2 linked regions of the Bacillus pumilus genome follow. The protein of the gene in region 2 binds, or shares a complex with, the protein of the main gene of each other region. Links are inferred from orthologs where the notes say so. Each region holds a gene or a part of one and is shown on either strand. Other genes may lie near its edges. The genes, in order: tig and rpsG.

The links.
Region 1: the proteins of rpsG (region 2) and tig are in contact, whole or in part, in a crystal structure (PDB 3GTY), measured with the Thermotoga maritima proteins. The link is inferred for Bacillus pumilus from one-to-one orthologs. Residues at the interface, in WP_004081843.1 of Thermotoga maritima: Lys34, Lys52, Lys55, Glu59, Arg62, Gln63, Glu66, Asn67, Lys69, Val71, Arg95, Ala109, Lys110, Lys111, Gly112, Arg113, Pro114, Glu117, Glu121, Ile124, Ala125, Tyr127, Asn128, Asn129, Thr130, Gly131, Lys135, Asp139, Arg142, Met143; in WP_004081061.1 of Thermotoga maritima: Glu122, Val124, Val129, Leu130, Tyr133, Glu188, Gly259, Ile262, Tyr263, Glu266, Ser270, Glu273, Gln274, Glu277, Arg308, Gln311, Ile312, Ser315, Tyr316, Glu325, Arg329, Arg336, Leu363, Phe366, Trp367, Arg373, Leu377, Arg381, Leu384, Glu387.

What each region holds. Positions count from the first base shown.
Region 1 is NZ_CP047089.1:1,534,773-1,543,024, reverse strand. The notes cover bases 5,262-8,129. They hold tig (trigger factor), read right to left. Parts: upstream 7,399-8,129; coding sequence 6,124-7,398; downstream 5,262-6,123. Other genes in these bases: ddcA (DNA damage checkpoint antagonist DdcA), read right to left, coding at 7,638-8,129; clpX (ATP-dependent protease ATP-binding subunit ClpX), read right to left, coding at 5,262-5,872. Outside these bases: yihA (ribosome biogenesis GTP-binding protein YihA/YsxC), read right to left, coding at 1-316; lon (endopeptidase La), read right to left, coding at 313-2,637; ATP-dependent protease LonB, read right to left, coding at 2,809-4,470; more of clpX, read right to left, coding at 4,607-5,261; more of ddcA, read right to left, coding at 8,130-8,252. UniProt on the Bacillus subtilis protein: Involved in protein export. Acts as a chaperone by maintaining the newly synthesized protein in an open conformation. Functions as a peptidyl-prolyl cis-trans isomerase.
Region 2 is NZ_CP047089.1:3,322,621-3,327,196, forward strand. The notes cover bases 30-2,715. They hold rpsG (30S ribosomal protein S7), read left to right. Parts: upstream 30-980; coding sequence 981-1,451; downstream 1,452-2,715. Other genes in these bases: GPS65_RS16580 (50S ribosomal protein L7ae-like protein), read left to right, coding at 80-328; rpsL (30S ribosomal protein S12), read left to right, coding at 441-860; fusA (elongation factor G), read left to right, coding at 1,506-2,715. Outside these bases: more of fusA, read left to right, coding at 2,716-3,584; tuf (elongation factor Tu), read left to right, coding at 3,703-4,576.

The sequences.
Region 1 (8,252 bases), 1.8 Mb from region 2 along the record:
ATTCTTCACGCATTGTAATATACGTTTCGATCATTCTACCCCAGGCCTCGCGCTCTGTCTTTGACACTTTAGCAAAGCCGTAACCTGGAACGTCCACAAAATGGAGCATATCATTGATGATGTAGAAATTAAGCGTTTGGGTCTTACCTGGTTTAGAAGACGTACGCGCTAAATTTTTACGATTAATCAATGAGTTGATGAACGAGGATTTCCCAACATTTGATCGTCCAGCAAGAGCGATTTCAGGCAGTCCCCCGCTTGGGTACTGCTCTGGTTTAACCGCACTAATGACGATATCTGATTTTGTTACTTTCATCTTCCCTCTCCTACCAACGCTTTCTCAAGCACCTCATCTAAATGCGAGACCGGAATAAAGGTTAGTCCTTCTCTCACACTTTCAGGAATATCATCAATATCCTTCTCATTGTCCTTTGGAAGAATAATGGTTTTCAGTCCTGCGCGATGTGCACCTAATGCTTTTTCTTTTAGTCCGCCAATTGGAAGCACTCTTCCTCTTAGCGTAATCTCTCCTGTCATACCAACCTCTTTTGACACAGGTCGTCCTGTGAGGGCTGATACAAGAGCCGTCGCAATGGTGATACCAGCTGATGGCCCGTCCTTTGGAACCGCACCCTCTGGAACATGGATATGAATATCATGCTTTTCATTAAAATTAGGATCAATGTTCAGTTCATCTGCCTTCGAACGAATATAACTGAATGCCGCCTGTGCAGATTCTCTCATGACATCACCTAGCTTACCTGTTAACAACAGCTTGCCTTTACCCGGAGAAAGCGATACCTCAATCGACAAGGTGTCCCCCCCAACAGTCGTATACGCAAGTCCTGTAACAACTCCCACTTGGTCTGTCGTTTCAGCCTGACCATAACGGTAAAGTCTTTTTCCGAGAAATTCAGATAAGTTCTTTTCCGTCACTGTGATGCGTTTGCGGTCTTCAGCCACAATTGCTCTTGCTGCTTTACGGCATATCGCCGCAAGCTGACGCTCTAATCCACGAACACCCGCTTCTCTTGTGTAATAGCGAATCGTATCATAAATCGCGGCTTCACGAAGCTGCAAGTTCCCTTTCTTTAATCCGTGCTCCTTTAGCTGCTTCGGCAGAAGATGGTCTTTCACAATTTCTGCTTTTTCAACCTCTGTATACCCTGCAATCGTGATAATCTCCATTCTATCACGAAGTGGACCTGGAATGGTTGCTAAATTGTTGGCAGTGGCAATAAACAACACTTGAGACAAATCAAATGTTTCTTCAATATAGTGATCACTGAAGTTATGATTTTGCTCTGGATCTAAGACTTCAAGCATTGCAGAAGATGGATCACCTCTAAAATCAGAGGACATCTTATCAATTTCATCTAAAAGGAAAACCGGATTCATCGTTCCTGCCTTGCTCATTCCGCGAATGATACGTCCTGGCATTGCCCCTACATACGTTCTTCTATGTCCACGAATCTCAGACTCATCGCGAACACCGCCAAGGGAAACACGGATAAACTTTCGGTCAAGTGATTTGGCAATCGATTTGGCAAGTGACGTTTTCCCGACTCCTGGAGGTCCTGCTAAACAAAGAATCGGTCCTTTTAAAGAATTGGTCAGCTTTTGTACAGCAAGATATTCAAGTACTCGTTCTTTGACCTTTTCCAGCCCGTGATGCTCATCATCTAAAATTTCACTTGCAATTTTTAAATCGAGACGATCTTCTGTATAGATACCCCACGGGAGGCCAATCAGCCAATCAATATAATTTCGAATCACAGAGCTCTCAGCAGAGCTTGAAGGAATTTTTTCATAACGGTTCAATTCTTTGAGCGCCGTTTCACGAACAGAATCTGGCATGCTCGATTCTTCGATTTTAGACATTAAAGAACTGACTTCGCCAGTTTTCCCTTCTTTGTCTCCAAGCTCCTTTTGAATGGCTTTCATTTGTTCACGTAAATAATATTCTTTTTGCGTCCGTTCCATTGAACGTTTCACGCGCTGCCCGATTTTCTTTTCAATCTCGAGTACTTCTTTTTCATTGTGAATTAAGCTGATGACCCGGTTCAGCCGTTTTTTAACATCCACTGTTTCGAGCACTTCTTGTTTGTCCTTTAATTTAAGCGGTAGGTGAGAAGCAACGATATCTGCCATTCTCCCCGGTTCCTCAATATCTGTTACTGTTGCATATGTTTCAGCTGAGATTTTTTTTGAAATTTTTATGTATTGATCAAAGTGATCTAACAATGTACGCATGAGGGCTTCTGCTTCTGCGTCCTTTAATTCTTCTTCTGCCAATTCTTTAATGTCGACGGACGTATAGTCCTCCAGCTCGACATATGATTCGATCTGTGCTCGATTTAGGCCTTCAACGAGTACACGAATCGTTCCATTTGGCAGCTTCAGCATTTGTTTAATTTTTGTGTAGGTGCCGACTTTGAAAATTTCCTCTTCACCTGGTTCATCTATTGAAATTTCCCGCTGTGTTGCTAGAAAAATCATATGATCGTTCATCATTGCCTGTTCTAATGCTTGAACAGACTTTTCGCGTCCAACGTCCAAATGCAAGACCATTGTTGGATAAACAAGCAAACCTCGCAATGGAAGGAGCGGAACATTCTTTTTGATTTCATCTGCCATGTTGATTGACACCTCCGTCACTAGTATGAATCATTATAATATACCTGTTTCAGTCTTGTACAATGTAAAAGACTTGAGAAATGTTGATCTTACCGTAGTATACCCTTTCTTTTTATCTTGAAAAAGAAAAAAAGATCTATTTCACTAAAAAATCCCCATATGTGATGGGGATTAAACAGATTTTCTTTTCATTTCGTCTTCTAGTCCATCTTTCTTCTCGTCTGGCGGGTTGACCAGACACTGATCCAGCACCTCTTGGAAGTGCTTCACAGGCACAATGGTGACCCCTTCAATCTCCTTTAAGATCGACTGCTGATTGTCATAAGGAATAATGACGGTTGTGGCACCCGCCTGCTTCGCTGCCTTAATCTTCGGTATCACACCACCGATTGGCTTCACCTGACCCTGCAATCCGATTTCACCCGTCATGGCTGTCAGATGATCAATTGGAATTTGATGTATGGCTGAGAAGATTGCAGTCGCCATGGCAATCCCAGCAGACGGTCCATCAATTGGGGCGCCGCCTGGAAAATTAATATGGATGTCATATTCATTTGTCCGAATGCCTAAATTTCGTAGCACCGTTAATACATTTTCAACCGATCCTTTCGCCATACTTTTTCGTCGAATGGATTTCGACTGATTGCCAATGCTTTCTTCTTCTGCAATGCCTGTAATGTTAATACTGCCTTTCTCAAGCGCCTTACAGATGTTCACTTCAATCTCAAGCAGGGCACCGCTGTTTGGTCCATACACAGCCAGTCCATTGACGACCCCCACTTTTGGCTTTTCCGGTACTTTTTGTTCATATCTTGGTGTCAGCTGGCTTGAATGAATGACCCATTCTACATCTTCAATCGTGATGTCTTTTCGGTTTTCCGTCACCGCCATACCAGCGGCAATCTGCACCATGTTGACCGCTTCACGTCCATTTTTCACATAGGAGGTTAACAAGTTCAGCCCTTCATCACTTAATTCCTTTTGAATTTTTTGGACAGCCTTAGCAGCGACGATTTTCAGTTCATGCTGGTCAAGGTCTTTAAAGAAAATTTCCAGACATCTTGACCGAATCGCTGGTGGAATTTCGTCAGGTGTTCTTGTCGTCGCACCAATTAATCGAAAATCAGCCGGAAGCCCATTTTGGAAAATATCATGAATGTGATTCGGGATCTGGGTATTTTCTTCACTATAGTAAGCACTGTCTAAAAAGACTTTCCGATCTTCCAGCACTTTGAGCATTTTGTTCATTTGAATCGGATGCAGCTCGCCAATTTCATCGATAAACAGAACACCGCCATGAGCATGTGTGACGGCTCCTTGTTTTGGCTGCGGAATGCCTGCCTGCCCCATTGCTCCAGCCCCTTGGTAAATGGGGTCATGCACGGAACCAATAAGCGGGTCTGCAATGCCTCGTTCATCGAATCTTGCGGTTGTGGCATCGAGCTCTACAAAGACCGCATCTTTTTTAAATGGTGAATCAGCGTGACGCTTCGCTTCTTCCATCACAAGACGGGCAGCGGCTGTTTTACCGACTCCCGGTGGTCCGTAAACGATGACATGCTGTGGGTTCGGTCCGCATAGTGCCGCTTTTAGTGCACGAATGCCGTCTTCCTGCCCCACGATATCTTGAAACCCCTTTGGCCGGACTCTCTCTGACAAGGGTTCACTCAGCTTGATTGACCGCATCTTTCTGAGTGCTTCCATTTCTTTCTTTGACTCTTTGTCTATCGTCACCTTTTGTGTGCGCTGATTTCTCAGTAAGTTCCAAAAGTACAGCCCGATGACGATACCAAAGAACAGTTGTATGAATAATACGATTCCTGTCCAGCTCAATCGGTGCTCCCTCCTTCATCTATCGTATGTATTGGTTTCTGTCTGCTAGTATTTCCTAGAGCTGGACGGAATAAACACAACTTCCACGATAAATAAAAAACTCCTGAATCAAAAAGATTCAGGAGTGAGACAACTCTTATGCAGATGTTTTCGTATCTTTATTGACGACTGTGCCGTCCTTTAACACAAGACGCGGCGACTCGCCATCGGCAACCGTTGCACCAGTGATGACACATTTTTCAATATCGTCACGTGATGGAAGGTCAAACATCACATCAAGCATAATGCCTTCAATGATTGAACGAAGACCACGAGCTCCTGTTTTACGCTCAATTGCTTTTTTCGCAATTTCGCTAAGAGCATCTTCTTCAAATTCTAGCTCTACATCATCAAGCTCAAGCATTTTTGTATACTGCTTAACGAGTGCATTTTTAGGCTTCGTCAAGATCTCTACAAGTGCTTTTTCATCTAACGGCTCTAGGCTTGCAATAACCGGCAAGCGGCCGATGAATTCTGGGATTAAACCGAAACGAAGCAAGTCTTCTGGGAGTACTTTTGATAGAAGGACTTCTTTTTCGAGATCTTCGATTTTATTTTCCGCGCCGAATCCAATGACTTTTTGACCTAGGCGGCGTTTGATGATTTGCTCAATGCCGTCAAAGGCTCCACCACAAATAAAGAGGATATTTGTCGTATCGATTTGAATGAATTCTTGATGAGGATGCTTACGCCCACCTTGAGGCGGTACACTAGCAACAGTTCCTTCAAGAATTTTCAATAGTGCTTGCTGAACACCTTCCCCAGATACATCACGAGTGATAGAAGGGTTTTCTGATTTTCTTGCTACTTTATCGATTTCATCGATGTAGATAATGCCTTTTTCCGCTTTTTCTACATCATAATCGGCTGCTTGGATCAGCTTTAGTAAAATATTCTCTACGTCTTCACCAACATAACCTGCTTCAGTTAGTGATGTTGCATCTGCAATCGCAAATGGCACATTTAAAATACGAGCAAGCGTTTGAGCAAGTAATGTTTTACCGCTTCCTGTTGGTCCAATCATAGAGATATTACTTTTCGAAAGCTCAACATCATCAATCTTACTGTTTGAATTGATCCGTTTATAGTGATTATAAACCGCTACAGCTAAGGATTTCTTCGCATTTTCTTGACCGATGACATATTCATCAAGAATCTCCCGAATTTCATGAGGCTTCGGAACATCCTTGAATTCAACTTCTTCCTCAGTGCCGAGCTCTTCTTCAACTATTTCCGTGCAAAGCTCGATACATTCATCACATATATATACGCCAGGTCCTGCGACCAGTTTACGCACTTGATCTTGCGTTTTTCCGCAAAACGAGCATTTTAATTGACCTTTTTCCTCGTTGAATTTAAACATTCTTTCACCCCTTATTCTTCTTCACTTGCCTGTAGCTAACAGTCAGCTACCTTTCTGGGTCCAGTATGTATGCATTTTACCATACTTTCCTAAAAGACGGTAATGATGTGTTTCTAACACTGCACATCGAGATATGTATAACAGAAAGATGCGACTTACACTATCGTTTCCAAAAGAAGCGATGATAAGTCAAAAATTGTACAAAACAAGGCACGAGTCACTCGCGCCCTGTTTTATTATTATGCACCATATTAACGGTTTTCTACAAGAAAATCAATTGCTTTGCGAACTTTTAGATCTTCTTTCATTGCTTCAGTAGATCCGATCGCTTGTTTGATGTTTTCAATTGGCATGTTGTATGCTTCAGCCATTTTTGAAAGCTCTTCTTCTACTTCTTCATCAGACACTTGTAAGTTTTCTGCAGCAGCAATTGCTTCAAGTGTTAGGTTAGATTTTACGCGTTTAGCAGCATCTTCTTTCATTTGCTCTTTAAGCGCATCTTCATCTTGTCCTGAGAATTGGAAGTAAAGCTCAAGGTTCATTCCTTGCATTTGAAGGCGTTGTTCGAATTCTTTCATCATACGGTCTAGCTCTGTGTCAACCATCGCTTGTGGGATGTCAACTTCCGCATTTTCAGAAGCTTTCTCAACTAGCTCTTCACGAAGTTTACCTTCTGCTTCGTTTTCTTTCGCTTCTTCAAGACGTTTCTTTGTTTTTTCAGTTAGTTCAGCAAGCGTTTCTACTTCTTCATCAACATCTTTCGCGAACTCATCGTCAAGTGCTGGAAGTTCTTTTGCTTTGATTTCGTGAATTTTCACTTTGAATACAGCTGGTTTACCTGCAAGGTCTTCAGCGTGGTATTCTTCTGGGAAAGTGACTTCTACGTCTTTTTCAGCGCCTGCTTCAAGACCAACTAATTGCTCTTCGAAACCAGGGATGAATGAACCAGAACCTACTTCAAGAGAGTAGTTCTCAGCTTTTCCGCCTTCGAATGCTTCTCCATCAACGAATCCTTCGAAATCAAGAACAACTGTATCGCCGTTTTCGATTGCGCCTTCTTCTTTGACAACAAGCTCAGCTTGACGGTTTTGCATGCCTTTTAACTCTTCTTGTACATCTTCATCAGTGACAGTAGCGTCGTCTTTTTCTACGTTAAGACCTTTGTAGTCACCAAGTTTCACTTCAGGCTTCACCGTTACTTTTGCAGTGAAGATCAAGCTTTCGCCTTTTTCGATTTTCTCAACATCGATTTCAGGACGATCAACTGGATCGATACCAGCTTCGTCGATTGCTTTTGGATACTCAACTGGAAGAAGAATATCTAATGCATCTTGATAAAGAGATTCTACACCAAAACGCTGTTCGAAAAGACCACGTGGTACTTTCCCTTTACGGAATCCAGGGATCGATACTTGCTTGACAACTTTCTTAAACGCATCATCAAGTGCTTTGTTAAATGTTTCAGCATCAACTTCTACAGTTAAGACGCCTTCGTTACCTTCTTGTTTTTCCCATTTTACTGACATGTGTGTTTCCCTCCAAAAATCTATTCAGATTGTGCGTTGTTACATTCTAAAGCATCATAAAGACTTCGTCCAATTAAAAACCACGCACGCCGCTAAAGAAGCGGTATTATGTATACAACTTTTGACTTGATTATACATATCGTCTTTCAACCATTGGAATCGACAACTGCACGATATATGCACAAATACAACCATTATATTATAACATAACAAGACCGTCTTTCAACTAAATCGACAAATTACAAATAAGAAATTTCTTCAATATCTTTCAGCATTGTGCAAGCTTCTCTCAGCTCTCGTTCATCAAATTCATACAATAGATGTAATTCTTCGAGGTCAATCTCGATCCCATGCATTTCATAGCCGACTTTATGAAGTGCTGCTGCCCAAAGATTCGGATCTGTATATTTAGGTAGAAATGGATATAGGACAAATAAGTGACGGCGCCATAACTCTTCCACGCCTTGGTAAAGGGTTGGGTTCTCATTGCCGAGTGTGTCATCGAGCTTACGAAGAACTTGCTGAAGCAGCGGCATTTGCTCTGGCTTGACAGCCTCAGAAGGAACAAGCGTTAACGAATCACCGAACTTCGTCACATGAACCGGCTTTGCCACATCATGATCTGACAGTAGCTGCAGGATCAATGATTTGACCAATGGGTTTCCATCAGGCTTTTGTAGGATCGTATTTAATAGACCCATATGCGGCGTGATGTTTCGATCTTTCAGCGAATGAATGAACTGCACCTGCTCTTCTGGCCGTTCGAGCATATCATCTATATTGATTTCGCCGCCGTCATCATCGTCTTCATCTAAAATTTGTTCAGGCGATTCGATCATTTTTCTACTAAATTC
Region 2 (4,576 bases):
TGATATTGACATCCTTCTGCCATGATGATAATATAACCAAGGTGCTCAAAATAAAACCTGTTACTTTGGAGGATATTCGATGTCTTATGATAAAGTATCACAGGCTCAATCCATTATTATTGGTACGAAGCAAACAGTAAAAGCTCTGAAACGAGATTCAGTAAAGGAAATCGTCGTAGCGAAAGATGCTGATCCTGCTTTAACAGCTAGTGTAACAAAACTAGCGCAAGAGAAGGGTGTAGACATTTTAGTGGTAGATTCCATGAAAAAGCTCGGCAAAGCCTGCGGAATTGAAGTTGGGGCAGCAGCTGTTGCCATTATGTTATAGCGTACTTGTTTTGTTTTTGCATGTGTAAATGCAAAAGCATTGTTTTTTGCCTTTTAATGAACCACCTGGGTATGTGGGTTATAAAAAAAGCAACGAAGGGAGGAATAACAACATGCCTACAATTAATCAGCTAATACGCAAAGGACGCGTGAGTAAAGTTGAAAACTCAAAGTCTCCTGCACTTAACAAAGGATACAACAGTTTCAAAAAAGAGCACACTAACGTAACATCTCCACAGAAGCGCGGGGTTTGTACTCGTGTCGGCACAATGACACCGAAAAAACCAAACTCAGCACTACGTAAATATGCTCGTGTACGTTTGTCTAACCTGATTGAGGTAACAGCTTACATTCCTGGTATCGGACATAATCTACAAGAGCACAGTGTAGTACTTATCCGTGGCGGACGTGTAAAAGACTTACCGGGTGTACGTTACCACATCGTTCGTGGTGCGCTTGATACTGCCGGAGTTGACGGTCGTATGCAAGGACGTTCTAAATACGGAACAAAACGCCCTAAACAAAGCAAATAATACAAACAAACATAAGGGTTTTTAGAAGTTGAGTTCAGATCAGTGGAGTCAGGCAACTGACAATGATATTGAGATGAGAGACAGATAGAAATCCTTTTAAATGAGAAGGGAGGCTATCAGATGCCACGTAAAGGTCCTGTAGCAAAAAGAGACGTATTGCCAGATCCAATTTACAATTCTAAACTTGTATCTCGTTTGATCAACAAAATGATGATCGACGGTAAAAGAGGAAAGTCACAAACTATTCTCTACAAGTCATTTGATATCATCAAAGAACGTACTGGTAATGAAGCGATGGAGGTTTTCGAACAAGCCTTGAAAAACATCATGCCAGTTCTTGAAGTTAAAGCACGTCGTGTAGGTGGAGCTAACTACCAAGTTCCTGTAGAAGTTCGCCCAGACCGTCGTACGACTTTAGGTCTTCGCTGGTTAGTAAACTACGCTCGTCTTCGTGGAGAAAAAACGATGGAAGAGCGTCTTGCTAACGAAATCCTTGATGCAGCTAACAACACTGGTGCTGCTGTTAAGAAACGTGAAGATACACACAAAATGGCAGAAGCGAACAAAGCATTCGCTCACTACCGCTGGTAGGATTTATACCAAACTAAAAAAACTATTCCCTAATAAGGAAGGAGAAATTACCCAATGGCAAGAGAGTTCTCCTTAGACAAAACTCGTAATATTGGTATCATGGCTCACATCGATGCCGGTAAAACGACAACGACTGAGCGTATCTTATACTACACTGGTCGTATCCATAAAATTGGTGAAACTCACGAAGGAGCTTCCCAAATGGACTGGATGGAGCAGGAGCAAGAACGTGGTATTACAATCACTTCTGCTGCTACTACAGCACAATGGAAAGGTTACCGTGTAAACATCATTGATACACCAGGACACGTAGACTTCACTGTTGAAGTTGAACGTTCTTTACGTGTACTTGATGGTGCGGTAGCAGTTCTTGATGCACAATCAGGTGTAGAGCCTCAAACTGAAACAGTTTGGCGCCAAGCAACAACTTACGGAGTACCTCGTATCGTATTCGTTAACAAAATGGATAAAACCGGTGCGGACTTCCTTTACTCTGTAAGTACATTAAGAGATCGTCTTCAAGCGAACGCTCATGCAATTCAATTGCCGATCGGCGCTGAAGATCAATTCGAAGGAATCATCGACCTTGTAGATAACGTAGCATACTTCTACGAAGATGACCTTGGAACTCGCTCTGATGCACAAGAAATCCCTGCTGAGTATAAAGACAAAGCTGAAGAGCTTCGTAACAGCCTTATTGAAGCTGTCGCTGAGCTTGATGAAGAGCTTATGGAAAAATACCTTGAGGGTGAAGAAATTACAATTCCTGAATTGAAGGCTGCAATCCGTAAAGGAACGTTGAATGTTGAATTCTACCCAGTTCTTGTTGGATCTGCTTTCAAAAACAAAGGTGTTCAGCTTGTACTTGATGCTGTGCTTGATTACCTTCCTGCACCAACTGATGTTGCTGCAATCAAAGGTATCCTGCCAGATTCAAATGAAGAGGTTGTTCGTGAGTCTACTGATGACGCACCATTCTCAGCTCTTGCATTTAAAGTTATGACTGACCCTTATGTTGGGAAACTAACTTTCTTCCGCGTATACTCTGGAACACTTGCTTCAGGTTCATACGTGAAGAACTCTTCTAAGAACAAGCGTGAGCGTGTTGGACGTATCCTTCAAATGCACGCAAACAGCCGTGAAGAAATCTCTACTGTATATGCAGGGGATATCGCAGCAGCTGTTGGTCTTAAAGATACATCTACTGGTGACACTCTTTGTGATGAGAAAGATACTGTTATCCTTGAGTCTATGGAATTCCCAGAGCCAGTTATCGATGTAGCTATCGAGCCTAAATCAAAGGCTGACCAAGATAAAATGGGTATCGCTTTAGCTAAACTAGCTGAAGAGGATCCAACATTCCGTACACAAACAAACCCTGAAACTGGTCAAACGATCATCTCTGGTATGGGTGAGCTTCACCTTGATATCATTGTTGACCGTATGAAGCGTGAGTTCAAGGTTGAAGCTAACGTAGGAGCTCCTCAAGTTGCGTACCGTGAAACATTCCGTTCTGGTGCAAAAGTTGAAGGTAAATTCGTACGTCAGTCTGGTGGACGTGGTCAGTTCGGACACGTTTGGATCGAATTCGAACCAAACGAAGAAGGCGCAGGCTTCGAATTTGAAAATGCAATCGTCGGTGGGGTTGTTCCACGTGAATACATTCCAGCAATTCAAGCAGGTCTTGAAGATTCACTTGAAAATGGTGTATTAGCTGGATTCCCATTAATCGACATCAAAGCAAAATTATTTGATGGATCTTACCACGATGTTGACTCGAACGAAATGGCGTTTAAAATTGCTGCATCTATGGCATTGAAAAATGCTGTCAGCAAATGTAACCCAGTTCTACTTGAGCCAATGATGAAAGTGGAAGTCGTTATCCCTGAAGAATACATGGGAGACATCATGGGTGATATCACATCTCGTCGTGGACGTGTAGAAGGAATGGAAGCTCGCGGTAACGCCCAAGTTGTTCGCGCAATGGTTCCACTTTCTGAAATGTTCGGATATGCAACTTCACTCCGTTCTAACACACAAGGACGCGGTACTTTCACTATGCACATGGATCACTACGAAGAAGTGCCTAAGAGCATCAGTGAAGAAATCATCAAAAAAAATAAAGGTGAATAATTGATTTTGCCTTTAAACTAAAGTATAACTACTATTGAAGATCAGAAAGTGACAGGTAACTCTTCACTTTCTATCACTCTATACCAAATACAATGAACCTTTAAGGAGGATTTTTAGAATGGCTAAAGAAAAATTCGACCGTTCCAAATCGCATGCTAACATTGGTACAATTGGACACGTTGACCATGGTAAAACAACTCTAACTGCTGCTATCTCAACAGTTCTTCATAAGAAATCTGGTAAAGGTACGGCTATGGCTTATGACCAAATCGATGGTGCTCCAGAAGAGCGCGAGCGTGGAATCACAATCTCAACTGCACACGTTGAGTATGAAACTGAAACTCGTCACTATGCACACGTAGACTGCCCAGGACACGCTGACTATGTTAAAAACATGATCACTGGTGCTGCTCAAATGGACGGCGCGATCTTAGTAGTATCTGCTGCTGATGGTCCAATGCCACAAACACGTGAGCACATCCTACTTTCTCGTAACGTAGGTGTACCTTACATCGTAGTATTCCTTAACAAATGTGACATGGTTGACGATGAAGAGTTACTTGAACTTGTTGAAATGGAAGTTCGTGACCTTCTTTCTGACTATGACTTCCCTGGTGACGATGTTCCAGTTATCAAAGGTTCTGCTCTTAAAGCTCTTGAAGGAGATGCTGATTACGAAGCAAAAATCTTTGAACTTATGGACGCGGTTGATGAGTACATCCCAACTCCAGAACGTGACACTGAGAAGCCATTCATGATGCCAGTTGAGGACGTATTCTCAATCACTGGTCGTGGAACAGTTGCTACTGGTCGTGTTGAGCGTGGACAAGTTAAAGTCGGTGACGAAGTTGAAATCATCGGTCTTCAAGAAGAAAACGGTAAAACAACTGTTACAGGTGTTGAAATGTTCCGTAAGCTTCTTGACTATGCTGAAGCTGGTGACAACATCGGTGCACTACTTCGTGGTGTATCTCGTGAAGATATCCAACGTG